Regions from separate parts of the Lysinibacillus sp. FSL L8-0312 genome, predicted to be linked through region 1. Evidence: riboswitches for the same ligand, from Rfam matches in the RefSeq annotation. Region 1 holds a riboswitch; each other region holds the start of a gene.
The links. Region 1 has a riboswitch for cobalamin ahead of cobT (nicotinate-nucleotide--dimethylbenzimidazole phosphoribosyltransferase). Riboswitches for the same ligand answer to the same signal wherever they lie in the genome.
Positions count from the first base shown of each region.

Region 2: it holds a riboswitch for cobalamin, as region 1 does, so the genes downstream of both, mmgD (citrate synthase) here and cobT (nicotinate-nucleotide--dimethylbenzimidazole phosphoribosyltransferase) in region 1, are expected to answer to the same signal.
Region 3: it holds a riboswitch for cobalamin, as region 1 does, so the genes downstream of both, MHI22_RS04340 (glutaredoxin family protein) here and cobT (nicotinate-nucleotide--dimethylbenzimidazole phosphoribosyltransferase) in region 1, are expected to answer to the same signal.
Region 4: it holds a riboswitch for cobalamin, as region 1 does, so the genes downstream of both, MHI22_RS19070 (ABC transporter substrate-binding protein) here and cobT (nicotinate-nucleotide--dimethylbenzimidazole phosphoribosyltransferase) in region 1, are expected to answer to the same signal.

Region 1 is NZ_JBBOOV010000001.1:4,439,163-4,446,850, forward strand. Features, by position in the region: gene MHI22_RS22090 (glycerol-3-phosphate dehydrogenase/oxidase) at 1-1,376, shown strand, start outside; gene MHI22_RS22095 (alpha/beta fold hydrolase) at 1,380-2,297, shown strand; gene miaA (tRNA (adenosine(37)-N6)-dimethylallyltransferase MiaA) at 2,284-3,186, shown strand; gene hfq (RNA chaperone Hfq) at 3,284-3,514, shown strand; gene MHI22_RS22110 (rhodanese-like domain-containing protein) at 3,611-3,913, shown strand; gene MHI22_RS22115 (hypothetical protein) at 4,448-4,843, opposite strand; gene MHI22_RS22120 (DMT family transporter) at 5,132-5,986, shown strand; cobalamin riboswitch at 6,059-6,234, shown strand; gene cobT (nicotinate-nucleotide--dimethylbenzimidazole phosphoribosyltransferase) at 6,329-7,384, shown strand; gene MHI22_RS22130 (trimeric intracellular cation channel family protein) at 7,459-7,688, opposite strand, start outside.
Region 2 is NZ_JBBOOV010000001.1:820,926-828,613, reverse strand. Features, by position in the region: gene prpD (2-methylcitrate dehydratase) at 1-996, opposite strand, end outside; gene mmgD (citrate synthase) at 1,095-2,216, opposite strand; cobalamin riboswitch at 2,410-2,604, opposite strand; gene MHI22_RS04295 (NUDIX hydrolase) at 2,853-3,326, shown strand; gene MHI22_RS04290 (hypothetical protein) at 3,382-3,663, opposite strand; gene MHI22_RS04285 (SHOCT-like domain-containing protein) at 3,673-4,059, opposite strand; gene MHI22_RS04280 (DUF2089 domain-containing protein) at 4,073-4,438, opposite strand; gene MHI22_RS04275 (ABC transporter ATP-binding protein) at 4,711-5,511, opposite strand; gene MHI22_RS04270 (ABC transporter ATP-binding protein) at 5,522-6,295, opposite strand; gene MHI22_RS04265 (ABC transporter permease subunit) at 6,307-7,119, opposite strand; gene nikB (nickel ABC transporter permease) at 7,121-7,688, opposite strand, start outside.
Region 3 is NZ_JBBOOV010000001.1:834,138-841,825, forward strand. Features, by position in the region: gene MHI22_RS04330 (hypothetical protein) at 120-320, shown strand; gene MHI22_RS04335 (hypothetical protein) at 360-1,016, shown strand; cobalamin riboswitch at 1,300-1,477, shown strand; gene MHI22_RS04340 (glutaredoxin family protein) at 1,592-1,816, shown strand; gene nrdI (class Ib ribonucleoside-diphosphate reductase assembly flavoprotein NrdI) at 1,813-2,172, shown strand; gene nrdE (class 1b ribonucleoside-diphosphate reductase subunit alpha) at 2,169-4,262, shown strand; gene nrdF (class 1b ribonucleoside-diphosphate reductase subunit beta) at 4,250-5,218, shown strand; gene dut (dUTP diphosphatase) at 5,230-5,667, shown strand; gene MHI22_RS04365 (M1 family metallopeptidase) at 6,054-7,505, shown strand.
Region 4 is NZ_JBBOOV010000001.1:3,782,087-3,789,774, reverse strand. Features, by position in the region: gene MHI22_RS19085 (cob(I)yrinic acid a,c-diamide adenosyltransferase) at 1-120, opposite strand, end outside; gene MHI22_RS19080 (adenosylcobinamide amidohydrolase) at 133-1,593, opposite strand; gene MHI22_RS19075 (FecCD family ABC transporter permease) at 1,590-2,591, opposite strand; gene MHI22_RS19070 (ABC transporter substrate-binding protein) at 2,588-3,559, opposite strand; cobalamin riboswitch at 3,705-3,886, opposite strand; gene MHI22_RS19065 (acyl-CoA dehydrogenase family protein) at 3,944-5,611, opposite strand; gene MHI22_RS19060 (class I adenylate-forming enzyme family protein) at 5,613-7,115, opposite strand; gene MHI22_RS19055 (MerR family transcriptional regulator) at 7,108-7,497, opposite strand.

The sequences.
Region 1 (7,688 bases):
ATAATGCGGTTCATGTCACAACGCCTGAAAAAATGCTATTACCTTTATATAAGAAGGGCTCACTTAGTCCGTTTACAACATCTATAGCATTAAAGGTTTATGACCGCTTGGCGGGTGTCAAAAAACATGAACGTAGAACAATGTTAAACGTCCAAGAAACCCTAGCATTAGAACCTTTACTTAATGAAGATGGACTTGTGGGTGGAGGGTATTATGTTGAATATCGTACGGATGATGCACGTCTGACGATTGAAGTATTGAAAAAGGCTGCAGAATATGGAGCATTGTGTCTCAATTATGCAGAGATGACGGAATTTATCTACAAAAAGAAAAAGCTTGTTGGCATTAAAGTGAAGGATCATGTTACGGGAACAATACTCGATGTACATGCAGCACAAATTGTCAATGCTACAGGCCCTTGGGTAGATGACGTACGACACAAGGATAAAGTAACAGATAACAAGCAATTACGTCTGACAAAAGGCGTTCATATTGTCCTCAACCAAAAGGATTTTCCACTGAAGCAAGCTGTTTATTTTGATATTCCTGATGGGCGTATGGCTTTTGCAATTCCGCGAGATGACAAAACCTATATAGGGACAACGGATACAGTCTTTGAGGGAAATCTTGTACACCCTGTTGCTACACAGCAAGATGTAGATTATTTAATTGAGGCTGCTAAAAAAGTCTTTCCAACTGCTACTATTACAAGAGAAACGATTGAATCATCCTGGGCAGGAGTACGCCCGCTCATTTATGAAAAAGGAAAGGACCCTTCTGAAATTTCAAGGAAAGATGAAATATGGACAGCGCCAAGTGGTTTAATGACAATCGCTGGCGGTAAGCTCACAGGCTATCGTCAAATGGCTGAAACAATTGTCGATAAAATTGTAAAAGCTCGTCGCTATAAGCATGCAAGTGCTTGTTTAACACGTGAGCTCTCACTGTCTGGTGCAAAAGGAATCAACGCGATTAATTTCCCTGACTATATGGCTTATAAAGCACGAGAAGGTGTACAATACGGCTTAAATTATGATGAAGCCAAACAGCTTGTACAAAAGTATGGCACAAATGTAGATGGATTATTTAATCGTGTGAAATTTTTACATGAACATGGCAGTACAATGCCTCTAGCTTTACACGCTATGCTACTGTATGGCATGGAAGAGGAAATGGTCTATACACCGAGCGACTTCTTTATTCGTCGTACAGGCTTGCTTTACTTCGATATTGAGGCTGTCAAGCTTTATAAGCAGCAAGTAATTCAAGTGATGCAACAACACTTGAATTATACGGAGGAACAAAAACACAAGTATATGGCTGAATTAGAGCAAGCCATTAAGGATGCAACAAATTTTGTGAAAAAAGGGGAGTAAGGGATGGAGCGTTATATTCAAATGTCGGATGGACATTTTGTCTTTACTCGAACATTGGAGCCCACAACGCCATGTATTGGTCATATTCACATTTTGCATGGTATGGCAGAGCACAGTGGTCGCTATTTAACATTTGCTAAAACACTCAATGCGGCAGGCTATGCTGTGACGATGCACGATCATCGTGGTCATGGTGAAACGGCGGCCTATAATGGCACGTTAGGTTTTTTTGCTGAAAAGAACGGCTTTGAGCGTGTGGTAGAAGATGCCCATGAAGTGGTCACGCAATTACATGCACCTTATGCAAATGTACCATTCATTATTTTTGGTCATAGTATGGGGTCATTCATTACTAGACGATATATTCAACTGTATGGTGAACAAGTAGACAATGTTATTCTCTGTGGTACGGGAAATGTGACAGCCCTGCATACTGTTGGAAATATCGTAGCCAAGGTATTAGCTAAGGGGCTAGGGAAAGAAACTGAAAGTAAGCTGCTAAATCAATTGAGTTTTGGTAGCTTTAATAAACAGTTTCCAAATCCAAAGACGGCCTATGACTGGCTATGTTCTGTCCAACAAGAGGTGCAGAAGTATATAGATGACCCATATTGTGGCTTTATTCCAACCAATCAATTTTTTGTCGATTTAACAACGGGCTTTGCAACACTTAATCGTAAAAAAGAATTAGCAAAAATAAGAAAAAATCTTCCTATTCTCTTGATAAGCGGAAGTAAAGACCCGGTTGGCGAACAGGGGCTGGGCGTTTACACAGTTGCTGAACAATTGGCAACAGTAGGAGTAAAAGATGTAACGGTTTATTTATTTGAGGACAAACGGCATGAAATTTTAAATGAAGACAATCAAGAAGCGGTCTTTCAAGTATTATTACGGTGGTTAGAAAAATATGATAGTAACTAAATTACAGCAGGCAGAGGTCGTAGCGATTGTAGGACCAACTGCCTCTGGTAAAACAGCTTTAAGCATTGAACTGGCGAAAAAATATAACGGTGAAGTCATTAATGGCGACTCCATGCAAATTTATAAAGGACTCGATATTGGGACTGCTAAAATTAAGGAAGAAGAGATGGAGGGCGTACCACACCATCTACTCAGTTTTTTAGAGCCGACAGAATCTTTTTCAGTAGCGGATTATCAAAAATTAGTCCGAGCAAAAATTGCAGAAATCCAATCTCGACAAAAATTACCCATTATAGTAGGTGGCTCAGGCTTATATGTACAAGCGGTCCTCTATGATTTCCAATTTACTGATGAGAAAGTTGATGAGGAAGCACGAAAAGCCTACTATGATGAATTAGCAAAGCTTGGCCCTGAGGCAATGCATGATAAATTAAAACAACTAGACCCTCAAACAGCGGAGACGATTCATCCAAACAATACGCGTCGTGTCATTCGTGCATTAGAAATGCTGGAATTAAGCGGTGTATCCAAAGCAGCTGAAGCACAAAACCGAGGGGAAGTACCTCTTTATAAGCATGTCATTTTGGGGTTAGGTCAAAATATGACCCGTGAAGTGCTTTATGACCGCATTAACCGTCGTGTTGATTTAATGATGGACAATGGCCTTTTAGAAGAAGTCAAAGGTTTATGGCAGCAAAATATTCGAAATGTGCAGTCCATACAAGCAATTGGCTATAAGGAATTGTATGATTATTTGGATGGCAAATGTACCCTCGAAGAAGCTATTGATAGCTTAAAACAAAATTCACGCCGCTATGCAAAAAGACAACTTACCTATTTTCGCAATAAAATGGATGTCCATTTTATTACGACGGATGAACAATTATAATAATTAAGAAAAATTTCTAAAAATTACTAATTGATAAATTGGTAGAACATGCTACTATAGGAGTGAAGAGGTAGAAAGTTAGTGGGGAGGCTATTTGATGAAATCAATCAACTTGCAAGATACGTTCTTGAACCAACTACGTAAAAACAGTGTTTTTGTAACTGTATTTCTGTTAAATGGATTTCAGTTAAAAGGGACTGTGAAATCATATGACAATTTTACAGTTTTATTAATGGATGCTGAAAATAAGCAGCACCTAATCTACAAGCACGCCATTTCTACATTCGTTCCAGCAAAACAAATAGAGTTTTTAGAGACAGAAGGATAAAAAATTGTTAAACAGCTTGTGTTCACCACACTGGCTGTTTTTTTTGTTACAAGCTATAATGTAAGTGGAATTTGAAATTTTGGAGGAAAAAAGTTCATGAAATCAATGGAAACAACACAATTACTAGAACGATTAGATGCAAATGAGGACCTATATATTATTGATGTACGTGAAGAGGATGAAGTAGCACACGGCATGATTCCTGGTGCCAAGCACATTGCCCTTGGGACAATCCCGGAACGTTTAGAGGAATTAGACGTAGAAAAGCCATATATTGTTGTTTGTAAGGCTGGTGCTCGTTCTGCTAATGCATGTGCTTATTTAGAAGCGCAAGGATTTGATGTAACAAATCTTGAAGGCGGCATGCTAGCTTACGATGGGGAATTAGAATTTAAATAAATGACATAATGAAAAATAAAACCATCCATAGCATTTTTGTGAAGGGTGAAAATGGATTTCCGTTGCAGGCTACTTGCTTTCCTGTGGGCGAGCGCCGAGCCGCTTCCTCCGTGCAGAGGCTCGCCTGTCTCACTATCCCACGGGAGTCAAGTAGCCTTCCATTCCAATGCATAAAAATGGTACCTTTTTAGCAAAGGTATTCACTACTCTTTATGGAGGGGTGTTGTTACTTACCACTTCTTCACATTGAAAATAAAGGGCTATCCTTTCTCTCATCAGACAAATAATGGGCTATTTTGTTCACTACGGTTCGTATGAAAGAGAAGGAAAAGCCACTTTTACATATGGTTGATTGGAGTGGAGCCAGTGTCACTCCTAGGGGATTTAGCGTCACAGAGGGGACCTTGGAGCGAACGCAGTGAGTGAAGCGGCTCATCATCGGACGCCCCCTGAAAGGACGCTGGTGGAACGGAAATCAACCTCTCGCTTTTCAAAGTGGCTGTTTCTATCATTGACATCACCTTTTTTATATACTTATTTTCGGAGTGTGTTCATGATGAGGCTGAAATTTTTTTCAAAGTTAATATACGGATTCACATTTTTTTGCCCACGAACCTTTAAAGCATAACTGGAAAAATTTAAACCAGCACCATATATTTGTAAAGCACCATTCGCAAGATCCCCCTTTTGAAGAAGTTCAAGACCATCTTTTAAGAAATTTTCACTCTCATCGAAGTGACATTCCGTCATGTATTTATCCCCGCTATAATATAACTTCAAATTTTCGATGATTATATTCGCTGTTTCGTTACTTATACTAGCATCGACATTCATTAATAACTGATTGATTGGTTTCACTAACTGAGCGTAGTGACTATCATAATTTTCACAAGTCTCCGCAATGGCATTTCTCAATTCTCTTGCATTCATCCTAATTCCTCCTCAAAGAAAATTTATGACCTACCTTACATTATACATACTCGTAATATTATGAAGGGATTAGTGATCCCTTTCTTTATAAAACTTACTCTTTAATTTTCAGAAATATGTTACAATTAAGTAGGTGAAGGAGGGATTTTGTATGTTTCGTTCAATAGCACCCCCAACAATGTCTTTACAGTAGAATCTACTGTTTAGGCATACAATAACAGTTTGCTCATTTTCAATAGATTCTACTGTATAGGTTAATACTTTATACGTAGAAAGTAGGAATTTGTAATGAGCGGAAAATTAGCATTTGTATTATCCATGATTATTTTTGGAGCAGTTGGTGTTTTTGCCAAGTATATTCCGTTAACTTCAAGTGAAATCGCTTTTTGGATGAGTTTAATAGGTGCTTGTTTTTTAGAAGTGATTTTTATTTATAAAAAGGGGAATTTTTCGAAATTAGAGATTATAAAAAATAAGTGGAAATTAATACTTTCTAGTATCGCCTTGTGTGGGAACTGGATTTTTTTATTTCAGGCTTATAAAGCAACAACGATTGCCAATGCTGCATTGAGTTATTATTTTGCACCAGTACTCGTTATCTGCTTATCTCCAATTATTTTAAAAGAGAAGCTAGTTGGCAGAAAAATAATGTATGTCTGTGTGGCCCTTATCGGACTATATTTGATTGTCCAAAGTCAAGGCACTGGGGACAGTGAGCATTTTATAGGCATTGTCTACGGTCTTATCGCGGCATGCTTTTACACAGCGCTAACATTGACAAATAAATTTATATGCGGCTTAAAGGAACCAGAAAATACAATGATTCAACTTTCTTTAGCAGCATTTTTCCTTAGCTTCTATCTACTTGGAACTACAGGATTTCAGGTCATGAAAATCAGTTTTGAATCAGTCCTATTCTTAATTACATTAGGCATTGTCCATGCAGGGGTTGGATTTTTATTGTTCTTTTTAGGCATGTCACAGTTAAAAGGACAAAGTATAGCCATTCTTAGCTATATTGATCCACTGACATCATTAGTAATTTCCACGATGATTATAGGAGAAAAAATGGCGCTTCTACAAATAATAGGAGCGGTCCTATTATTAGGCTCAACATTGCTAAGCGAAATAGAAAAAGAATAGGTAACCGAAGAAATGGTACAAGGCGAGTATTCTAATATTGACAGAAAAAATACGCTGTCGTAGATTATAAATAGTTTAATAAAAGCATTAGGTGCCCAATAGGGAGAATAGGGAATAAAGTGAAAAACTTTAGCGGACCCGCCACTGTATAAGGGAGTGTCATCGTAAATGCCACTAGCGAATCGCTGGGAAGGCACGATGATATGTTGAACTTGAGCCAGGAGACCTGCCTACTTGCTTCGGAAGTATATAGATGATGGAAAAGTCTGTAGTTTATTTGTCATGACAATAAACTACAGACTTTTTATTTTGTCTTCATGTAGAACGAGAGGAGAAACAATAATGCAATTATTACAAGACACGATTCAAAATATCCAAGAGGCTGATATGAATAGTATGGACCAAGCTAGAAAGCGAATTGATGCGCTTTGTAAGCCCCCAGGTAGCTTGGGTAAACTAGAATCACTTGCCGTACAGCTTTCAGGCATAACAGGACAATTATATCCAATGGTCGATAAAAAAGTGATGATTGTCTGTGCAGCAGATCATGGCGTTTGTGAGGAAGGCATAACAACGAATCCACAAAATGTTACGGTCTTTCAAACATTAAATTTTCCTAAAGGAGGTACAGGCGTTTGTGCGATTGCGGGCATTACCAATGCAAAGGTAGTAACAGTAGATGTTGGGGTAAAAGAAGATATTCCGCTTGATGCAGGTGTCATCATTCATAAAATTAAGCATGGCACAGATAACATGGCACAGGGCCCTGCTATGTCAAGAGAAGAGGCTATTCAATCCATTGAAGTGGGGATTCATGTGGCAACAGATGAAATCACAAAAGGAGCCAACCTACTTGGAACAGGTGAAATGGGCATTGGTAATACAACGCCGAGCACTGCCATATTAGCTGCTTTGACTGGCTATGACCCTATTGAAATAACAGGGTTTGGCGCAGGAGTTGGTCAAGGAGGGATTGCTCATAAAGCAGCAGTAATTGAAAAAGCAATTACTCTCAACAAACCCAATCCTAACGATATCATTGATGTTCTAGCTAAAGTTGGAGGGCTAGAGATAGGGGCTATGGCTGGTATCATGCTGGCTGCCGCAAGTCACCGAAAACCTGTTATTATTGATGGTTTTATTTCGACTATTGCTGCGCTTATTGCTTATCAAATTGAACCGAAAGTAAAAGACTTTATCATACCTTCCCATGCTTCAGAGGAACCAGGGGCTAAAATTGCCGCATCATTACTTGGTGTAGAGCCAATGCTGCATATGAACATGCGATTAGGCGAAGGCTCTGGTGCTGCTCTAGCCTTTCCTCTTTTAGATGCTGCTTGTTCTATGATGAAAAATATGGTGACATTAGAAGAAGCCATGAATCTTTTGGCTAAATAGTTACTGAATAACAAATAAGCGCAAATAGTTAATGAACTCTTTGCGCTTATTCATTTTTTTATCAATTACAGTATCTATGCCCGATTCAACCTTCGCAAAGGCAAACGCCACTTCATCATATAGGAAAGAATGCGTAATGCTGTAATCACTGCAAATAATACATAAAGGAAAATGTCTCCAGTCAAAACTTCAAATCCGATAACAAGCCCTGCGAGAGCAGCCCAAACACCATAGACTTCATCACGGAGAACTAGTGGCTTCCGTCTAGCTAATAAATCTCGCACAATACCACCACCTGAACCTG
Region 2 (7,688 bases), 3.6 Mb from region 1:
AGGTCCTTCCTTATCGATAATTCGTATAGCGGATTCATGGGTCGTAATTTGAATGCGTTCAATGTCCTGTAAACGATTTTTCACTTCATTGTGTAAATGAACGGCACATTCGGCAGCTGTTTGTGCATGGAATTCAGCTGGATAAGAAACTTTAAATAGAACATTTTCCATCACATAAGATGCTAGTGGTCTAGCAAGCTTTAATTCTTGCTTATTAAAGAGAACATCTTGGAAGCCCCAGCCAGGTGCAGATAAGGCCGTTGCATAGCCCATTTCGCCTTTCACAGCCATCATGGCTAAGTGTACTGCCCTGCTTGTTGCATCACCAGCAGCCCATGATTTTCTAGAACCCGTATTCGGTGCATGGCGATATGTTCGTAGGCTCGAATTATCAATCCAAGCATTTGATAAGGCGTTGACAATTTCCTGATGAGTGCCACCTAATGCCTTTGTCACAACAGCTGTTGTCGCAATTTTGACAAACAGTACATGGTCTAACCCAACACGATTTAAGCTATTTTCTAATGCGAGAATACCTTGTATTTCATGGGCCTGTATCATCATTTCTAATACGTCTTTCATTTTAAGTGGCTCTTTCCCTTCAGCAACACGCACGCGACTCAAATAATCAGCCACAGCTAATATGCCCCCTAAATTATCAGAAGGGTGTCCCCATTCAGCCGCAAGCCAAGTGTCGTTGTAATCCAGCCAACGAATCATACAACCGATATTAAAGGCACCTTTTACAGGATCAAGAACATAGGAAGTGCCTGGAACTCGTGTACCATTGGGAACGACTGTGCCTGGTACTACTGGGCCAAGAAGTTTCGTGCATTCAGGATATTGTAAGGCCAAAATGCCACACCCTAATGTATCTAATAATACATAGCGTGCCGTTTCGTATGCTTCTTCACTTGTAATAGTTGTATTGACTACGTAATCCGCAATATCTGTAAGTAATTGATCTGTCTTAGATATGTCATTTGTTTTAATCATCTATATCTTCCTTTCAAGGCATGAATTTGATATACTAGTATGCTGATAGGCATTGGTCAGAATGCCCATCAGCTCTATGGCGAGTTGTTAAAACTTGATTATACCGACAATTCTTCAAGGTTATGACGCTCGCCAATATAATGGACACGAGGTCTAAATAATCGGTTATTGTCATGCTGCTCAATGACGTGAGCACATAAGCCAATCGTTCGTGAGCCAAAAAAGATAGGTGTATAGATTTCAATTGGCAAGCCAAGCATGTAGTATACTGGTGCTGCATAATAATCTAAATTTGGGTACAAGCTCTTTTCTTGTGCCATCACCTTCTCACCAGCTTCACACATGTGATATAAGCGATCATCCCCTTGTGCCAAACATAATTTATGCAAAGCCTCTTTCATAATCTGTGCTCTTGGGTCCATCTTTTTCATATAAACACGGTGACCAAAGCCCATAATTTTTTCTTTATTTTGCAGTTTATTTTTCAGCAAGGCTTCAAAGCCTGCTACTGTTTTGGCTTCTAGAAGCATGTACATGACTGCCTCGTTGGCCCCTCCATGTAAATTTCCTTTCAATGATGCGACAGCTCCAGTTAAAGCACCGTACAAATCAGATTGTGTAGAGGCAATAACACGAGCTGTAAACGTCGAATTTGGCATCTCATGCTCACTATATAAAACGAGAGACTGATCAAAAATTTCTTCTTCTAACGCCGTTGGTTTTCTACCAGTAATCATGTAATAAAAATTGGCGCTATAGGAAAGCTGACTATCTGGCTCCACAACATCTTGTCCGTTTAAGACACGATAGCTATTGGCTACGATGTTAGGCATACCGCCTAAAAGTCTATAAGCTCGCGTCAAGTTCATTTCAGTAGAACGATCATTGATGTGCTGATCAAAGCCTGCTAAAACAGAAATTCCAGTTCTCAGTCCATCCATCGCATGTGTTTCATTAGGCAAGAGCTTGAAGATTTGGAAGATCTCTTGTGGAACCTGATAATGTGCTTTTAATTTGTCCTGTAAGTCAGCCTGTTGCTCGGTAGTTGGTATTTCTCCATGCAGCAATAAGTACACAATATCTAAATACGAATATCGCTGTGATAATTCAATCAAGTCATAGCCTCGAATAACTATTTGACTTCCTACAGTGTCTAAAAAAGATAATTTTGTTTCAGCAGCAATGACCCCATCAAGACCTGGTGAATAAGTTAACTCCATTCAATGACAGCCCCTTTGTTTAATTATTCTTGTAAGCGTTACCATTCCAACACGAAAGAACAACAAAAAAACAACTTCTACCCCTTTTTAGAAGTTGTTAATCTACAAAAGCATGACAGACCAAATAACAGTGAATTTACAGGAATTCACAAAAATCATGCAGTAGCTAACACCTCCCTATCCTCGTAGGTCAATTGATGCTTATTTTGTGGCAGGTCTCCTGACTTATAATCAACACTTCAATAACACCTTCCCATTTTGACAAACAAAACAGTGGCCTTGTTATCGAGCTCCTAAATACAGTTGCGGGACAGTGTTGGACTCTCACCAACTTCCCTTTTAATCAAATGGAATGAACCCCATTTGAACCACCAAAATTTAGCATATTCAATTTGTCTATTTACCTTAACATAGAGTTTTCAAAACAATCAATATAGGTAAAATTCAGAAAAGACTGATTATAAAAAGCTATTTTTCATTTTTGATTGACTATTCTGCATTTTTGAGCATTATTTTGTACAAAAAAAGATTGTTCATCTATACCCATAACTCCATTTTCAAGGGTTATAAGTAAAATAGAGGTCTTTATAATAAGAAAGGCGAATAGTTTTTTTATAATATAGAGGAGGAGCACATATGGGCTATATTTCAGAATTAAGGAAACACATCGGTAGTAGACCGATTATCAGTATCGGGGCGACAATTCTTGTAGTCAACGATGACAAGAAAATTCTCTTTCAACATCGTTCAGATACGTTGGATTGGGGATTACCTGGTGGCTCAATGGAACTGAATGAAACTGCTACCCGTGAACTTCATGAAGAAACAGGACTGGTAGCGAATGAATTGGACTTGATTGGTGTTTTTTCAGGGCCAAATTATTATTTTCAATATCCAAATGGGGATGAAATCTATACAGTTATTCATCTTTATAGTGCGAAAAATGTCAGTGGTGTATTAGAGATGAGGGATGGTGAGAGTTTGAATCTTACCTATTTCAGTAAAAATGAGCTACCAGATCATCTTGAGAAAAGAACAAAAACACTCTTAGACAATCTAGAGGACAAATTGTGGAATTTAGATAGTTCTTTTGCAAAGAATTCTCTTTAAATAACAAAGAGCATGCTTTTTATGAAAACATGCTCCCATCTTAACTATTAGGTTATTACAGTCTAACCTTAACCTCTGTACCGTCTTGTGCCTTGACATCTACTAGCACGAGCCCTTTATAATTTTGTAGTTCCTTGATAATAGGCTTGAGCATTTCTTTGTCAATGAATGGAAAGGAAAAGTCGATTTTTTTTCTGTCGAAGTATGCCTTTGTCCATTTGTTGACACTTTGCTGAATCCATTTTGAAGTCAAAATGGAAAGAACAATGGTTAGCACAGCATATGGAACAGGAACGGTAAAACGAACGTCTTTTGCTTTCACTTTTACATGCATCATAAGTCGCCTCTACTCAATGAAAACTGAAACGGTATCTCCGTTTGCCGATTTTATGTCCACAATTTGTCCATCTAATTCATTTTCGATGGCTTCAAGAAGAAGATTGATATCGATATCTTTCACGTATTTTTCCGATTGCGGAATACTCGCAGCGATACTGTGTCCAGCCATTAACACAGCCTTGACAAGTTTTATAGGCAAATTCACAGTGACATTATCATTTTCAGTGGACACCACACGAACCTTTAACGTTTTATCTAAATACTTCGTTTTTTCCAGAAATTTATTACCTGACTCCTCTTTCTCTTGTAACACTTGAATCAGCTCTGACCCTTTATCAGCATCAATTTTTCCCTCTTGAATCATGGTTAACACTTTAGTAATTTCCTCTTTCATGTAGCATTCCTCCCTATTCGTCTTTTAAGAGTTTTATGGCCTCATCAGTTGTGATTTCGCCATTTTCCAACATGCTTACAATTTTTTTCTCGTCTACTTCATTTTTCTTCTTTTGGACATAGCCAAGGGATGAGATAATGTCATTTAGCTTGCCTCGCACAGTTGGGTACGAAATGCCCAGTTCCTTTTCTACTTCCTTAATATTCCCTCGACATGTTAAAAATACTTCCACAAAATGAAGCTGATCCTGTGATAAGGATGCTAGCTTCGACAATTCAAACTCATTTTCAATCGTCGTTTGACAATGAGAACACTGTAACTTCGTAATTTTCAATGTTTTACTGCAGACAGGACAATTTGTGATTACTTGATAAGCCATAGTGAACTCCTTCCTTTAAGTTAAATTGATTATATACCAAATAATTTAAAAAAGTAAATAATAAAATTAATTTATTAAATGAAAATATCAATAAAGTTAATTACCTGATTAATATTATTAATAAAAAGAAAAACACCATTCTAATGCAAAATGGCGTTTCTTTAATAGATGACTCTTACTAATGTTTGGAGCAAATGAGGTAATCCAACTGGCCTCTATCATTACCAGCCCATACCTCCATGCCCATTGTATACGTGTTTTCTATATTATGATCATTTCGTTTTATGTTTTCTTTCTCGCGGGTGTGAAGGCAAAATAGCATGATATAATTGTTGTGAAGCAGGATGCTCATATGCTCCATCCTTGCCAATCTCCTCCACTAGCCGACCATGCTGCATGACAAGGATACGGTCTGACATAAAACGTGTTGCCTGTAAATCATGCGAAATGAAAATGTAAGCAAGCTGTCGCTCTTTTTGAAGTGTTTGTAGTAATTGTATAATCTTTTTTTGTAAAATCATATCAAGACTGCTAATCGCTTCATCTAAGACAATTAATTTTGGCTTTAGCGCAAGAGCTCTAGCGATGTTGACTCGTTGCTGTTGCCCCCCACTAAGCTGCGAAGGATAGTTTTGAGCCATTGCCCTCTCTAACTCTACACAGTCTAGTAATTCCCTTACTTTATGTTGTCGCTCTGTTTTGCTAAAATGCTCGAAATTCAGAAACGGTTCTTCGAGTATTTCAAAAATCGTCTGCTTCGGATTAAATGAATGATAGCTATTTTGAAAAACTGCCTGTAAATCTCTACGTATTCTTTTTTTATGCTTGCTTGGTGCTTCGTATAAATTGACACCTTGAAAGAGCAACTCCCCGTTTGTTGGTCGTTCGATTCCTAAAATAATACGACCTAATGTGCTTTTTCCTGAACCACTTTGACCGACTATTCCTAGACATTCCCCCTCCTGAAGTGAGAATGACACCTTCTGTAATACGGGAACTTCCTGCTTACGCTGGAATAGAAATGGTCTTTGAGCGTAATGCATATCAATATTTTTCACGTCTAGCAGCGTCATTTTTTCACCTCTAAAATAGCATTCTTGCTTGTAATAGTTTCTTTGTATAGGCATGCTGAGGTGCATCAAAGAAATCATAGACATTCGTTTGCTCAATGATTTTTCCTTGATACATAACAGCCACATCGTCAGCTAGTTCAGCAATAACACCTAAATCATGTGTAACAAGAAGTATGGCAGCTTCTGTTTCTACGCGAATACGATCAAATAGTGTTAATACTTGTTTTTGATTGATCGTATCAAGAGCTGTCGTTGGTTCATCAGCAATATAGAGGGAGGCTTGTAGCGCCAATGATAAGGCAATCATCACTCGCTGTAGCATGCCACCACTCAACTGAAAAGGATAATAATGTAAAATCTGCTCTGGATTTGGTAAATGCACTTTATGTAAGGCATCAAGAGCTATTTGTCTCATTTCTTTTTTGGTCAGCTTAAAGTGTGCCTTTAATGTTTCTCTGAAATGGCCTTCAATCGTTTGGATACGATCGAAGGCAGCGGATGGATTTTGCAAAATCATCGAAAGATGCCGCCCACGATATGCTCTTAATTGAGTAGCTGAAACATTCATTAAATTTTCCTGCTGATAAAGAACCTCCCCTTGTGTCACCTGTGCGATAGATGGTAATGTTTGCATGATGGCATGGCAAAGCATGGTCTTGCCACTACCACTTTCTCCTATGATTCCTAAGACACGCCCTTTATAGGCTGTCAGATTGATAGTGGATAATACATTTTTCTCCCCAATTTTGACGTTTAAATCTTTCACTTCTAAAACCTTCTCCATAACTTCCCCCTTCACGAATCAAACTTCTTTAAACGATTGGCTAAATGATTAAAGAATAACACCACTAGGACAATGGCAAGCCCAGGATAAAGCATTAAATCGGGATGCTGACGGATATATTGTTTCCCTTCATTTACCATCATGCCCCATTCTGGAATCGGCGACTGCACGCCCAGACCTATAAAGGAAAAGCCAGCGATTTCTAAAATGACTTTCCCGATATCTAACGCCACAATCGTGACAATAGCTGGCAGTATGTTAGGGATATAATGACGAATGATTAATTTAATGCCTGTAGTGCCAGTAATCCTAGCAGCTTGAATAAAATCTTTTTCATTCATCCCAATACATAAACTTCGAACCATTCTGGAGTAATAAATAAGCTGTGTAAAAATAAGGGCTATTAAAACATTTTTTAAGCTAGGGCCTAATACACCTAAAAGTCCAAATGCAAGTACCAGTGTCGGAAAAGCTAATAAAACATCACATATTCGAATAAATACCACATCGATTATACCTCTTTTCAACGCTACAAAGGCACCAAGTAGGACAGCTAAAACAATAGCAACGACTTGAATGAAGAGTGCGGATCCTAATGAATAGCGAATACCTAAAAGCATGCGAGAAAAGACGCATCTTCCTAAGTGATCTGTACCGAATGGGTAATCCCAGGAAGGGGCTAAAAATTTCTTAGTTATATCGACAGCTAACGGATCATGTGGCATTAAAATGGGTGCAAACAATCCCAGTAAGACAATGATTACAAGGAGGGATAAGCTAAATAACCCTAGAATAGGATCTCTTCTTTTTCGTAATCGCTTCATGTCAATCTCTCCTGTCCTTCATCATCAGATGAGGGTCCAATAGACGATGCAATACATCTGTGCATAGATTGGTCAACACATAGATCACAGCAATAATCAATACATAGCATTGTACAACGGGGTAATCTCTGTTCGTAATGGATTCGATTAAATACCTACCGAGTCCTGGCCAACTAAAAACTTGCTCCACAATTACAGCTCCACCTAGTAAACTACCGAGCGTCATACCTAATAAGGAAGTCAAAGGTATGGCAGCATTTCGTAACACATGACGTTTGAGGATTACAGAATTTTTTAATCCTCTTAGCTGCGCATATTGAACATATTGCTGCTGTAATTCTTCCTGGATAGTGGAACGAATAAACTGGATGAACAGACCAATGGTTGGCAATGCCAGTGCGAAGGCTGGTAAAACTAAATGAGCGAGTGTGCCCTTTCCGTTTGTCGGAAAGAGCCCTAATTTTAAGCTAAATAGATAGAGCAGTAGGAAACCTAACCAAAATGTTGGAATGGATACGCTCAATATGCTAAAGAATCTAATGATTTTATCGATGATGGCATACTTAGAC
Region 3 (7,688 bases), 3.6 Mb from region 1:
TATTCAATATAGACGACTTATTTTATATTGGTTGAAGAACTATGAAGTATGTCAGTCATAGCTAGCATCTTCCCATTAGGGCAAGATGTTTTTTTTATGAATAAATAGGGGTGAACAAGATGACATCACATTCAATTTCATTTTATATAAATCAGTTAAAGCAGCAAATTATGAACAACCTTTCTGGTGAGCATATTAGGCCATTACAGCTTTATATTAGGAAGTTAATAGAAGAAAACCCAAATGATTATACATCTATTAATGATGCCTATTTAACGATCAAGCATGAATTAGTCGAGACATGTCATGATAGTAGATAAAAAATCTGAAGTGAAGTGAATAATTAAATGGAATGCAAAATGAACAAATCTGAAGACATAATGGACAACATAGATATGAATCAAAAAGTTTTATATAGAAAATTGGATCATTTTGAAATGGAAAGAGGCTTGGTATTAGAAAGTTTAGACATTTTTCTAAGATGGAATCAACAAACACAATACCTTTCTGAAGACAAGCTTCAAAAGCTTTGGATGAAACTGGTAAGGAAGTATAAATTCTCTCTCGATGAATGGGAAAGAACTGCTGGTCATACAAATATCCATGCTTATCTAGTGAAGGAGCAAGGACATGGGTTACAAAAGTTGATGCGCTTTTACAAAGATCGCCACGGCATAAAATGGTTGGAAAATGCATTTCATTATGGAATGTCATTGCTCATTGAAGTTGGAAAAATGCCTGGATTAGAAATGTTTTTCCTAACAAATTTAATATGTTACAGATGGGAAAAGGATTATTTAGAGGATGCAGATGTTCAACAGTTTTTTTGTCATTCAATAAATGGTAAAGTGAAGGAGGTCTATGAAAGTTTCAGGGCTTTCGATCGAGAACAGAGTCTGTTAACCGCAACTACTCTCTATAAACTTTTATCAAAATATAATCCTCATTTTCAAGTGAATTCGGCAGCAACGCCTGAATTTTATAAGGAATTGTCCTTATTTGTCGAAATCGAGTAATCCATACGTTCGACATGTCAAACAGTCTATTATTCTTTAGAATATAGGCTGTTTCTATGTGAAATACGCTAGTATATTTAATGCTCATAGATCCGTAGTAACAAAAAATCTCGTACATAGTTTAGATACACAATGAATTAAGATATAAGTAATAGATGGTGAAATTCCTTCGAAAGTTATAATCGAAAATAATGAATAATCAAAAAATAAAGAAGTTTAGAATCTAGATTTACTTTTTATATGAAGGATGGTACACTTAAAACTATTGAACAACAACTATATATTGTGTTCGTTTTATATAGGTGCTACTATATGTAGTTTAAAAGGGAAGTTCGGTACAATTCCGACGCTGTCCCCGCAACTGTGAAGCTGACAATGATTACAACCACTGTGCATTCGCATGGGAAGGGAATCAGAGGATGAAGCAAAGCCAGGAGACCTGCCTCTATAAAACAATTAATCATTTCTTCGGGGATTAAGAAATGGGAACGTCAGTATTTTTGGTATGGTAACGTTTCCATTTAGCTATCTCTCTAGAGGAGATAGCTTTTTATTATATGAAAAGAGGGATTTCTATGAAACTTTATACGAAAACAATCTGTCCAAAATGCCTTTGGGTAAAATCTGAATTACAACGTGCAGGACTTGATGCAGAAATTGTCAACATTGATCACGATGAACAAGCTAAACAAACAATAATCGATGCAGGTTTTTTAAGTGTGCCTGTTTTAGAAATGAATAATACATTTATAGGAGATGTTAAGGACATAGTTTCTCATATTGAGATGATTGTTCTATGATCGTTTACGCAAGTCGTACAGGAAATGTCCGGAATATTGTTTCCAAATTAAGGGCAGAGTCTGTTGAGCTCTCTGAGGAATTACAATTGAATAAGCCTTATCTTTTAATTACTTATACTGATGGCTTAGGCGATATCCCTGCAAAAGTGGAACGTTTTTTAGAAAAAAACAGAGATTTTTGTAAAGGTGTAGTTGCCAGTGGGAATAGTAACTTTGGGCACAACGTATTTGGGGCTGCTGGCGAGAAAATCGCTGCTACCTATCATGTACCCTTAGTAAGAAAATTAGATTTACGAGGCAATCAAACAGATTATGAAGCCATACAAACGTTTTATGAAACGAGGGTAATAAGATGAAAACCTATTTAAAGCTAAATAATGACGTACTGAATCGTTATAGTTCAACTGGGCTACTTGAATTAGAAAAGGATCGTGAAGCTACACGCCGCTACTTTTTAGAGTATGTCAACGTGCGTTTACGTTACTTTATTGATATTGAAGAAAAAATCCGTTATTTAGTTGATGAGGGCTACTACGAGAAAGCATTTATCGACATGTATGAAATGGAATTTATTAAGAAGTTGTACAAAAAAGCATATGATTATAATTTCCGCTTCCCATCCTTTATGAGTGCAAGTAAATTTTACGATAGCTATGCTATGAAAAGTCGTGATGGAGAAGAGATTTTAGAAAAATATGAGGACCGTATTGTCATTATCGCCTTGTATTTAGCACAAGGGAATACGGTGCTAGCAGAACGTTCTGTCGAAGCAATGATGGAAGCTTATCAGCCTGCTACACCAACAGCATTAAATAGTGGTAAAAAAGCACGTGGTGAATTAGTGAGCTGCTTTAAATTATCGATGGATGATTCCATGAATAGTATTGCTGAAAATATTGGTTATTGCTTAGAGCTATCAAGACTTGGCGGTGGGGTTGGAGTTAACTTAACTGATTTACGCCCTTTAGGTGACCCTATTAAAGAGATTCTAAATCGTGCCAGTGGTGTCATCCCAGTTGCTAAACTGTTAGAAAATTCTTTCAGTTATTCCAATCAACTAGGGCAGCGAAATGGCTCTGGTGTTGTCTATTTAAATATTTTCCATGCAGACATTGAAAATTTCATTTCATCTAAAAAACCGAATGCCGATGATAAAATTCGCCTCGCAACATTATCAACAGGAATAATTATACCAAGTATTTTCTTCGAACTTATGAAACGTGATAAAGATATTGTCTTGTTCAGCCCATATGATATTTTCAAAGAATATGGCAAACGCATGTCTGAGATTTCCATTTCAGATATGTACTATGAGCTACTTGATAACCCTAAAATTCGTAAAATTAAACGTTTGAATGCACGTAGGCTGTATACAGAAGTGAAAAAAGCACAATTTGAATCGGGCTATCCGTTTGAAATTTTTGATGATAATGTCAATGAAGTGCATCCATTAAAAAACATCGGTCGCGTAAAAATGTCCAATCTATGTACCGAAATCCTGCAAGTTCAAGAAACAAGCATTATTACAGATCAAGATCAACCGAATGACTATGGATTAGATGTATCCTGTAACTTAGGGTCTATTGATATTCATGCAGCAAGTAAGGTCAATGATTTCGAAGCCTTAATCGATACGGCTATGCACCTATTAACAAATGTGTCGCAAATGACGCACATTAAAAATGTACCGTCTGTTGCAAAAGCCAATCAATTAATGCATTCAGTAGGACTTGGTTGTATGAACCTCCACGGCCATCTTGTGACGGAGGGCATTTTATATGGCTCTAAAGAATCGATTGATTTCATGGATCGTTTTATGGAAGCAATGAACTTTTATTCACTCAAATCATCGATGGAAATGGCTAAAGAAAAAGCTGCAACTTTTTATCGATTTGAGGACAGTGATTATGCATCAGGTAGCTACTTTGACCAATATGTCAATAAAATCGACGAAGAACTATCACCCGTTGTGTTAAAAGCACTTGGCAATGTTCCAATCATTACGAAAAACATGTGGGAAACGCTTAAGCAAGATGTGATGCAATATGGTCTATTCCATTCCTATCGTTTGGCTATTGCACCAACTGGCAGTATTTCCTACATACGTAGCTGTACGGCTTCTATTGCGCCATGTACTGAGCGTGTAGAGGTTCGTGATTATGCAGATAGTAGAACGATTTATCCAATGCCTCATTTAACAAATGATAACAGTCATTTATATGTAGAGGCATATGATGTTAATCCGTATGATTTAATTGATTTGTACTCTGCTTCTCAAAAACACGTTGACCAAGGTATTTCCATGACGCTTTATGTAACAGATAATTGGACAACTGAACAATTAGCTAAAGTATACATTTATGCATGGGTAAAGGGCATTAAGTCCGTTTACTATGTTCGTCAACGATTACAAAGCTTAGAGGAGTGTGTAGCATGTCAAATATAATTTATGAGGCGGTCAATTGGAATAAGGCAACGAGTGAACTTGCCCAAATATTTTGGGACCAGCAATGGAAGCAAATTTGGTTTCCTGAGGAAATTGCGGTCAGTAAAGATATCAAACAGTGGAAAAGCTTTGAGCATCAAGACACGTATAAAAAAGTGTTCGCGGGATTAACGTTACTGGATACAGTTCAGACCAATATAGGGATGAATCGTGTGGCCGCTTATACAGACGATTTACAAGAGAAGGCTGTCCTAACCGTTTTTGATGCATTTGAGGCAATCCACGCCAAATCCTATTCTTATATTTTTACAACGCTTTGTACAAACAAAGAAATAGATGAGTTATTTGAATGGGTCAAAAAAAATGAGTTTCTACAATATAAGGCCAATAAAATTGCGGATATTTATAATAGTATCGAAGAAAACGATCCAGAAAGCTTATGGAAAGCGATGTTCTCCTCCGTTATGCTCGAATCTTTCCTTTTCTATTCTGGCTTTTTCTACCCGCTGTACTTAGGAGGACAAGGCTTCCTACGAAACAGTGCTGAGATTATTTCACTTATTTTACGCGACGAATCCATCCATGGTGTCGCAGTTGGATTTTTTGCTCAAAATCTATTCAAGCAATTTTCAAAAGAAAAACAAGAAGAGCTAAATTTATGGGGCTATGAGCTATTATTAGATTTATATCAGAATGAAATGAAATATACGGATGATATTTATGCGGAAACAGGATTATCACCTGAAGTGAGAGCCTATGTACGATATAATGCTAATAAAGCCTTAATGAATGTTGGTTTTGAAGCAATGTTTCCAGAAGAAGAAGTCAATCCGATTGTGATGAACGGTATTCGTAATGAAGGCTCCACATATGATTTCTTTTCACAAAAGGGAGCTACCTATGCTAAAGCAAAAGTAGCGCCAATTACAGATGACACATTTAATTTTAATCGTTAGGATGGAGAACAATGAACGTAGAAGTAAAAATCAAAAGAGTACACGCGGATGCAATACTACCAATGCAAGCCAATCCTGGTGATGCGGGCATGGATCTCTACTCCATTGAAGCAGTAGAAATACCAGCAGGCGTAGCCAAACTTATTAAAACAGGTATACAGATTGAATTACCTAAAGGAACGGAAGCCCAAATTCGACCAAGAAGTGGACTAGCATTAAAGCATAGTGTAACCGTACTGAATAGCCCAGGCACAATTGATGAAGGCTACAGAGGGGAAATCGGCGTTATTTTAATCAACCACGGCCAAGAACCGTTTATCGTCGAAAAATCTATGCGTATCGCCCAAATGGTCATTCAATTTGTTCCATCCATTCAATTAGTAGAAGTAGATGAATTATCACAAACGATCCGAGGAGCATCTGGATTTGGAGCAAGTGGTACTAAATAGAATTGATTAGTTTAAAAAGATGACAAAGAAATCCTGTGTGTATATACATGCAGGATTTTTTTGTTGTCAGTAAGGATAGTCTGTTTAAAGCTTAGCAGAGCTACACATGAAAGCAATGGACATTAAAAAAGATGACGTCGGTTACTTACCAAAGTCATCCCATTACGGCATAATCAACAGCTACATCTAAAAATATAAACAGCTTTTAATTTTCATCTGTCTACCTAATAGGCAGCATATCACCACGAATATGTGCTCTTCTTTCTTTGTTCATCTTGGTAATTAACTAGATTCCAGATGAAAGATCGAAAGTATATGGTTTAAATTGGGATAATAATATAAAATTTATATATATACCATTTTTATTGTAGCTAATAGTGTTGGGATTGGGGGCGGAAATTATAAAGAAGAAATTATGGAGTACAGGTTTATTACTAGTATGTATTTTTCTCGTTGCTTGTGAGTTCAATCAACAGGAAGGGAAAGAAGCGTCTACTATTGCTCAAAAGGTGAATACAGAAGAATTTATACCAAAGGCGATAAGCCCTGGTAATTTTAGTGAATATGATATGGCACTTAAGATGGATAATGACGGGAAATTTCAGCTAGAATCAACCGTTGTTGTTAAAAACCTCTCTACCGATGATTGGGAACAATTGATATTTTATTTTATACCTAATATGTTTACAAAAGCTGTCTCACCCGAACTGGAGCATCCATCTACCATTGCGTTCCATAACATTACCATTGATGGAAAAACGGCAGCTTACACCCTTGAAAAAGATACACTCAACATTCAGCTTCAGGAAAAATTGAAACCTCATCAAGAAATGAAAGTTTATTTTTCCTATGAGTTCACTCTGCCTGAAGAGGGCTTAAGATTTACGAAGAGTAATGGTAATTATCATTTAGCTCAATTTTATCCGATGCTTGCCACATATAGAAACCATCAATGGAACAAAGAAGATTATCGTTTTAGAGGAGAGACGTATCATACTACATTCAGCAATTTCAAATTAACCTATGACATTCCTCAGGAGTACACGTTGGTGTCTTCATTTGATCAAGAGGCATTTCCAAGCCCAAACAAAGGGTTACTTGAAGTTGAGAACGTGAAGGAAATATTTGTTGCTCTAGTAAAAGATCCAATACTAGTGGAAAAAGACGAAGACATCGCCATTAGAGTATTTGGATTTGAGGAAAATAAAAAGGAACTATATCAAGAAATAGCAGACGAGGCTTCAGCTGTCATAAATTATTTTGAAGAAATAATGGGGCCGTATCCTCTCAAACAACTAGATATTATCATAGATGGAATGGGCATGGAGTACCCAGGAATTGTAACAGCCCATACGATTTACAACAGTGGTCCTAGTAGTTCTGAGCAGATTAAAAGTACAGTGGTTCATGAAATTGCTCATCAATGGTTTTACGGGGTCATTACCAATGATCCTTTTCATCATGCCTGGTTAGATGAAGGCTTCACGGTATTTGCTACAAATCTATTCAACTTTAAAAAATTGAATCTGAGCAAACCCTATACGATTTACAGCATTGATCCAGACCTAGTGCTTCCAGTCAATTTACCACTTGATCAATACCAATCTGATATGAGTGCATATGTCTATGGAAAATCGCCTGCAATGCTCTTGAATTTATTTGATGATAATGAAGAAATCAAAGACATTGAACAATTTTTAAAAAGTTATTATCAATTTTATAACTATAAAGAAATCGATTCCACAGAATTCGCGCGATTCACAAAATACTATTTTGATTTAAAGGACGATTCTATATTTGAGGGATGGTTAGATCTAGATAACATTAAAAATGAATGATTTAGCAATAGGTTCTCCACGAAAGAAAAGGGATATTGTGCAAGCAGTATCTCTTTTTTTATGTTCAAAATATATCAGCTTCACGATCAGGATTTAACCACCTTTTAGAGAAAAAAACATAAATTGAAAATTAAGTATTCTCTTAATCCTAATAATAAACTATACTTACAATTAATTATAGTT
Region 4 (7,688 bases), 660 kb from region 1:
GATAAAAGAGTTTAATTCATCAATCGCCCCGTATGTTTCAACACGTAAGCTATCTTTATCAACGCGTCCGCCAATTAGACTTGTTTTCCCCGTATCGCCTGTTTTCGTGTAAAGCTTCATTTCTCTCATCTCCTAAAACTGATTTTTATAATTTCTGATGGCCTGAACTGTTGTTTCATAAACACCCTTGGCAATCATTTTACCAACTTCCGTAATCGGGCCACCATACAGCATTTCTTCCCCTTTTTGAGTTGCTGCAATTAACAGACTATCTGTAGCAGTTCCTGTAGCAATAGTTCCACTACGCTCGTCACGAATATCTTCTGATTGCAAAGCTTTTGTTTTCGCCTCTGTAGCTGTCATCAGTGCCTGGAAAAATGCCTCCTCCGATAAACAGCCATTGATTATGATCCATGTATTGATAGTACCAATATATGGATCATCCTGTCTTTCGTGTACACGTGATACATCAACCGCATTGCCCACACCAGCTGTTACAGCTACTATCATACTGCCAAAAGGCGCTGAAAATTCATTGATGGCAACAAGAGCTGTTGGCACTGCTGTCAGCATCACAACAGTACTTGTTGGGGAAAAATTCTCTCTTTGCAAAAAATCACTAACTTCTCTTTTTACATCACTTATCACATAATCACCAGGTACAGAGCGGTTTAACAAGCAATTATGCCAGCCAATACCTGGGTTATGAACAGCAGAGGACACTGTTTTTAACGGAATCTCTGATTGAAGTTGAATATAGTGTTCCGTTATCATGAAATGTTCTTTTTTGATGACAGCTCGCTGCTGGTAATCAGTTGTTGCGGGCATCATTGTAATTTGAGGTTTTGGTATTTCGGGATGGGCATATGTAGCCACTCGTGCTTGATAAACTTCTTCAATTTGGGAGGCTATTAATACTTCATGCGGTACTCCAAGTGCTCTCATTTGCCCACCCTCCATAAGCAATAATTCATCACAATAGAGAGAGGCTAAATTCATATCATGTAGTACCATAACGACCGTTAAACCACACTCCACAGCTTCCTTCCTGACCATATCTAAGATTTGCCGTTGATGTGCAATGTCTAGATGATTGGTTGGCTCATCCAGCAGTAGAATTTCTGCTGTTTGCGCTAATGCCTGGGCAACAAATACTCTTTGTTGTTCACCACCCGATAAAAATTCTAACGGGGTGTGCTCATAGCGTTTCACACCTGTTTGCAGCATGGCATGCTGAACAGCCTGTTCATCCTGTTCAGACCAACTTGAGAAAAAACCTGTTTGATGGGGGTAGCGCCCTAGTGAAATGGCCTCCCTTACACTGTTTGAGAAAGCATTTGCATGAAGCTGTGGTAGTACAGCCATCTTTTGCGCCAAAGCACGGGCATTATAAGAAAGGATATTTTGTCCATCAATTGTGATTGTTCCAGCAGTAGCTGGTAATATCCCACTCATTACCTTTAATAATGTGGATTTCCCGCTACCATTCGGTCCCAGAATACCAAGAATTTTCCCTTTTTCCACAGTAAAACTAATGTCCTTGACGATTGGTACATCTTCATAACCACCTGATAGATGTTCGACAATAATCATGCCCGTACCCCCTTACTTCTTCGTTGCTTATAAAAAATATAGGAGAAAACAGGTGCACCAATAAACGCCGTAATAACACCAATAGGTAGCTCTCTTGGCACAATAATTGTTCGTGCTACTAAATCGCAAACAATGAGTAAAGTTGCGCCATTGAAAAACGATAATGGCAATAAATGGCGGTGGTCAGAACCCCAAATCATCCTTGTCATATGCGGTACAACTAATCCTACAAAGCCAATTGTGCCAGAAACCGCTACAGCAGCTCCTGTTAACATGGAGCCACCCGCTAAAATCAAATACTTACTACGTTTCACATTGACACCTAAATGCTTCGCGCGCTCTTCACCATATAACAAAACATTTAGCTCTCGTCTTTGCGTCCAAAGCATAATGGAACCAACAATAACAAATGGCGTGATCATTTGGACATATGGCCATCCACGCATTGACACAGAACCTAGTAACCAGCCAATTACTTGGCGTAGCTCTTCTCCAGATAAAGCGATCATTAATGAAATGAGAGAACCTAGAAATGAGCTAAAAATAACACCTGTTAAAATTAACGTTTCCATCTTCAATGAACGGTCTACCATTCTAGCGAAGCTCATGACCACTACCATCGTGATGATTGCGCCTATCATACTAAAAGTGGGTAGGGCATACAAGCCTACGACCGGTATAGATATACTAAAAAAGATCGTAATAACAGCACCAACAGATGCCCCCGACGAGACGCCTAATGTATATGGATCTGCCAATGGGTTTTTTAACAACCCTTGGAAAGCTGCTCCAGCAATGGCCAAAGAAGCTCCCACTAGTCCAGCTAACAACACGCGTGGCAGACGGATTTTCCAAAAGATATTAGCAGCCGTTTCATCAACTGCTTGATTCCATAAAACTTCTAACGGAATATGAACTGAGCCTATCGCTACGCCACACCAGATACTAATGACAAGAAGCGTACATGTTAGTACATAGGCTAGTGCTATTTTTTTCACTTAAATACCTCTGGATAAATAGCTTTTGCTAATTCTTCAAGACCTTCTCCTAAACGGGGACCTTGACGACTTGTTGTGCTTTCATCTACTTGAACGATTGCCTTATTTTTCACGGCATTAACAGTATCGAAACCAGCACGTTGTGGTATTTTTGTTAAAATATCTGGTACATAATGATATGTCACAACGATGACATCTGGGTTTTTCGCAATAATTTGTTCTGAACTAATTTCATACCAATCCTTCGCATCTGCCGCTACGTTTTCTGCATGAATCATGTCCAGCATAGCATTCATAAATGTGCCATTACCCGCCGTATAAATAGTAGGTTCATCCGATGCTTCGACTAGCACTTTTTTGGGTTCGACATCCTTTACTTTTGTCAGAACATCTTCCACTTTTTCCTTCATATTAGCAACGATTTTTTCAGCCTCTGGTAATTTCCCTGTTGCACGACCAAGCAGCTCAATCGTTGTGTAAGTTTCATTAAAGTCTTGTGCATTTTTTACGACAAATACTTTCAAACCTGCTGACTCAAGCTGTTCAATTGCCGCTTCTGAAAGGGACATGCTAGATTCATGCGAAAACACGATATCTGGCTTTAAGGCAATAATTTTTTCAATATTGTACTCCATGCCCCCAACTTTCTCCTTTTCAGCGACTTCTGGTGGATAATCATCATTGTCTGTCACCCCAACTATTTCATCATTTAAACCAAGTTCAAATAATATCTCTGTGTTACTTGGAATAAGAGAAACAATTTTTTCAGGCGGTGCTTCAAGTGTAATATCCTTGCCAATGGCATCTGTTATGGTCATTGGGAATGTTGCTTCATCCACCTGTGGAGTCTCTTGCTGTGTTTGCTGCTCCGTAGCTACTGGCTTGTCATTTTTGGCTTCTTGCCCACATGCTGCTAACAAACCTACTGCTAAAAATGCTGATAATCCTATTTTCCAATATTTCTTCATGTGAATCCTCCTTTGTTGATCCGTGCGTCAATTGGTTAGAAATATTTTCTCCATCAAAATAAGACCCCTCATCTTCGAATGATGAGGGGTCAAAATCGCACCAAAAAACTGATACAAAATCCACCACCCTATCCTCGTAGGCTGTCATGTCTATACTATAAAGGCAGGTCTCCTGGCTCGTGCTTATTGCGTTTTTCAAGCCTTCCCGAAATCTTCAGTGGCATTATTTGAAAAAACTCACACTTACAGTGGCGGGACCGCATCGGAATTACACCGACTTCCCTTTTCACTTTACTTAAGTAAAGAACCTTTATAATATTCAGTTGATTTCATTATACATGAAAATAAAAGAAGTCGCCTCCATTCCAGACGACTCCTTGGCAATTATACAATTTCAGAAAAATATTGTACGGTTTTCATTTGTGCACCTATTTGTCGCAATGACCACGTTTGCTCTAAATAGATATCCGCTAGCTTTTCGTACTTCCCGCCAAATTTTAGTGCCCATTCCACCGCTACAACACTTTCATAAAGATGGGCCATCTTTTTCGCTATACCTTTTGCTTCAAAAGTTTTAGTTGCTTCATCTAAAGCGCTAAAAATTTGTAATGTAGCCGCAAGATTTACCAACTGCTCTTCCACAATTTGCACTAGTGGACTATCCGCTAGCTTCTCTAGCCTTGTCTCCATTTCACGGACAAACAGTTCATGTGCATGGAATTTATCCACTAAACGAATAAGTTCTAAAGCCAAAATATTTGCCGTTCCCTCCCATACCGTCAATACTTGTGCATCCCTTAGTAAGCGTGGTGTCACAAAGTCTTCAATATAGCCATTACCACCATGTAATTCAATCGCTTCACTAGCATAATGAACGGCTTGCTCTGCCGTTTCCTTTTTCATAATGGCAATATATAAACGATTCATAATGAGATCTTGTTGTGTTCCCTGCCCACTTGTCACTTTATCGTATAATTGAATAAGATCAAATACTGTCGCTACTTCCACATGCAGCTTAGCAGCAAACTTCCCTAATGTATCCTGGATCATTGGGTATTGTGTTAAGGGCTTGCCAAATGCATATCGATTGGTCACATAATGCTTTGCCTCTAAAAAGCCTCGACGCATAATACCAATCGATGCGACTGCATTACAAATTCTCGAAAGATTTAGTGCTTCTAGCATGTAATAAATCCCTTTATTTTGTTCCCCTACAATATAAGCAAGGGCACCATCAAACTCTACCTCGCCCGATGGGACTGCTCGAACGCCTAATTTATCTTTCAATCGACGAATACGAAGATGATTAGCCGTACCATCTTCATTATTCCATGGAACTGCAAATAACGTTAACCCTTTAGAGCCTGCTTGTGCGCCTTCTAAACGTGCCAACACCATTGCTACGCCACACATACCTGCATTGGATGCGAAGTATTTTTCTCCATAGAGACGGTACTCATTGCCTACTTTTCTGGCCTCCACAACATTCGCCCCAACGTCTGACCCTCCTTGACGTTCTGTTAAAAATGTTGCCCCTTCGTATAGCTCCGTCTCTCCTGTTGCACAAACATGTGGCAAGAAACGCTGCTTTACATCCTCATCAGCATAATGATCTAATAGATAAGCCGTAGCCATCGTCAAAGTCACGGGACAATAAAAACCGGGCTCTGCATGAGATAGTAAATAACCTTGTGCAAAGCTATAGACATAATTCCCTTTGTGACCTAACTGTGGAATTTCTTTGTGCACGTAGCCAACAATTCCCGTATTATATGTCTCTTCAATTGTTTTTTTGTAACCGTCATTCACCCAAACCTCTGATACCTCTTCTCCATAAGCATTATACCGTTCAAGGCGGGGCTCTCCCTGCCGATCAGTATGTTTTGCCCTTACGTCAATATCACCTGCACATAACTCACCGAAATCTGTCAGTTCTCTGTGTGCATAAGACAAAAACTCTTTATCTAACATCATTTCTAACACTTTTTGAAGCGTTTCTTCCTCTGTAAAAAAGTTTGTTGCACGCATTTCTTCCTGCTGTAAAACCTTCATGCTATCTCACCTCTTGTCCTTTCAAGGATTGTTTTAAAATTTTGCCTGAAGCATTGCGTGGTAGCGCTTCCACTTTTTCGAAAATACGTGGTAGTTTATACTTCGCAAGCCGTTCCTCTAAATAAGCTTTCAATGCATCCTCATCTATGTCTTGTTTCGTAGCATATACAGCCTTCACGGTTTCCCCCCATTGCGGATGTGGTATACCAATGACAGCAACTTCAAATATCCCTTCAAAGCTTAATAGACAATCTTCAATTTCCTTCGGATAAATATTGACACCACCTGAAATAATGACATCTTTTTTACGATCCACAATCCAAATAAAGCCGTCCTCATCCATCCGAGCCAGATCTCCTGTTTTTAACCACCCATCAATGTAAGCAGCCTTGGTTGCTATTTCATCCTTGAAGTAGCCAAGCATATTACCCTCACCAAATAAGACAATTTCTCCTACTTCGCCCACATTTACATCTTCTCCATTGTCATTGACAATACGAAGCTCTGTGCCAAGTGGCGCCCGTTGGCCAATACTCCCAGCCTTCGTTTCATGCTCCTTGCCAAATAACAGTGAGCCACTCGGACCCGCCTCTGTTAATCCATAAACACAGGTTAAATTAGTTGTTCGGAATGCCTGTTGAATGAAGCGAACCTCATTTTGAGATAATGGTGCTCCACCATATACCCACCACTTCATGGAAGACAAATCAGCCGTTTGTAGCCTCGGCATCTGAGCCGTTAATAAATAAGCAACAGGCGCTCCAAAGAAATGCGTCGTTTTTTCCTGCTCAATGGCATCGATAAAAAGGTCTGGTGTAAAGGTTGGTGTTAATACGCTTGTTGACCCTACAAATACGCCCGCCATTAAAAATAAATGCAATGGTGCTGAATGAGTTAATGGCATCATGAGCAATATACGGCTTTCAGGTTTCACTTCCATTTCAACAGCAATCATTTGTGCCACTGTTAAAATATTACGGTAGCTAAATAACACACCCTTTGGTTTTCCTGTCGTACCAGATGTATACAAAATAGTCGAAGGGTCATCTTCTTGTAGCTGGCAATCAATTGTTTGTGTGCTCGCATTTTGAAGCATTGTTTCGTAATGCTGCCAACCTGCTTTTTCTTGGCCGGTTTTAATTTTTAATGGTACAGCGGCTAGCTGTTCAACTGCGGCAAAAATCGCCTCATGAACAACAATCGCCTTCGCTTCGGCATGCTGTGCCACATACTCTACTTCCTGCAATGTAAATTTCGCATTGACTGGAACAACGATTGCCCCGATACGCTGAATAGCAAAATAGCTTACAACAAACTCTAAAACGTTCGGCATAAAGATTAAAACCTTATCATCCTGACTTACTCCTTGCTCTAGCAAAGCATGACTAAAACGTGTTACTTGTTCATCTAAATCACGATAGGTCACTCTTCTGCCATGACAAATAATGGCTTCATTTTTTGGATACTTACGGGCATTTCGTGCTAACAAACTGGAACTATTCATCATGCATCTCTCCCTTTAAAGTAGCTAATTTTTCACTAAACATGCCTTGCATTTGCTGTAATTCCTGTTTCATTTGCGTCAGCTCAGCAATTTTACTCTCAATCTCTTGAATTTTTTGTTCTCCATACTCTACTGTCCGCTCTAATTGCTGAATACCTGAGCGATCAAAATCAAAAAGTAAAACCATCTCTTTGATTTCCTCTAGTGAGAACCCGTAACGCTTGCCTCTGAAAATAAGCTTGAGCTTCGCCAATTCTTTTTTTGAAAAGGTTCGTTGATTGGTAGATGAGCGATCGGGACGAAGAAGACCAAGTTCTTCATAATAACGAATTGTACGAGTAGATACATTGAATTCCTTTGCTACCTCCTGAATCGTCTTCAAAACCATCTCCCCTTTCCTTATTGTCAACAGTATATCATTGACGTTGACGTAAACTTCAACAAAATTTTCGAAATTAACAGAAAAATTAAGTTTGAAACAGCTAATTTTTAGTGCTATCCGTTCCTTGTGCCTTTTTATCTTTCACATTTACTGTTTTATCAACCACTTTTAGAATGTTATCGCCCATTTTT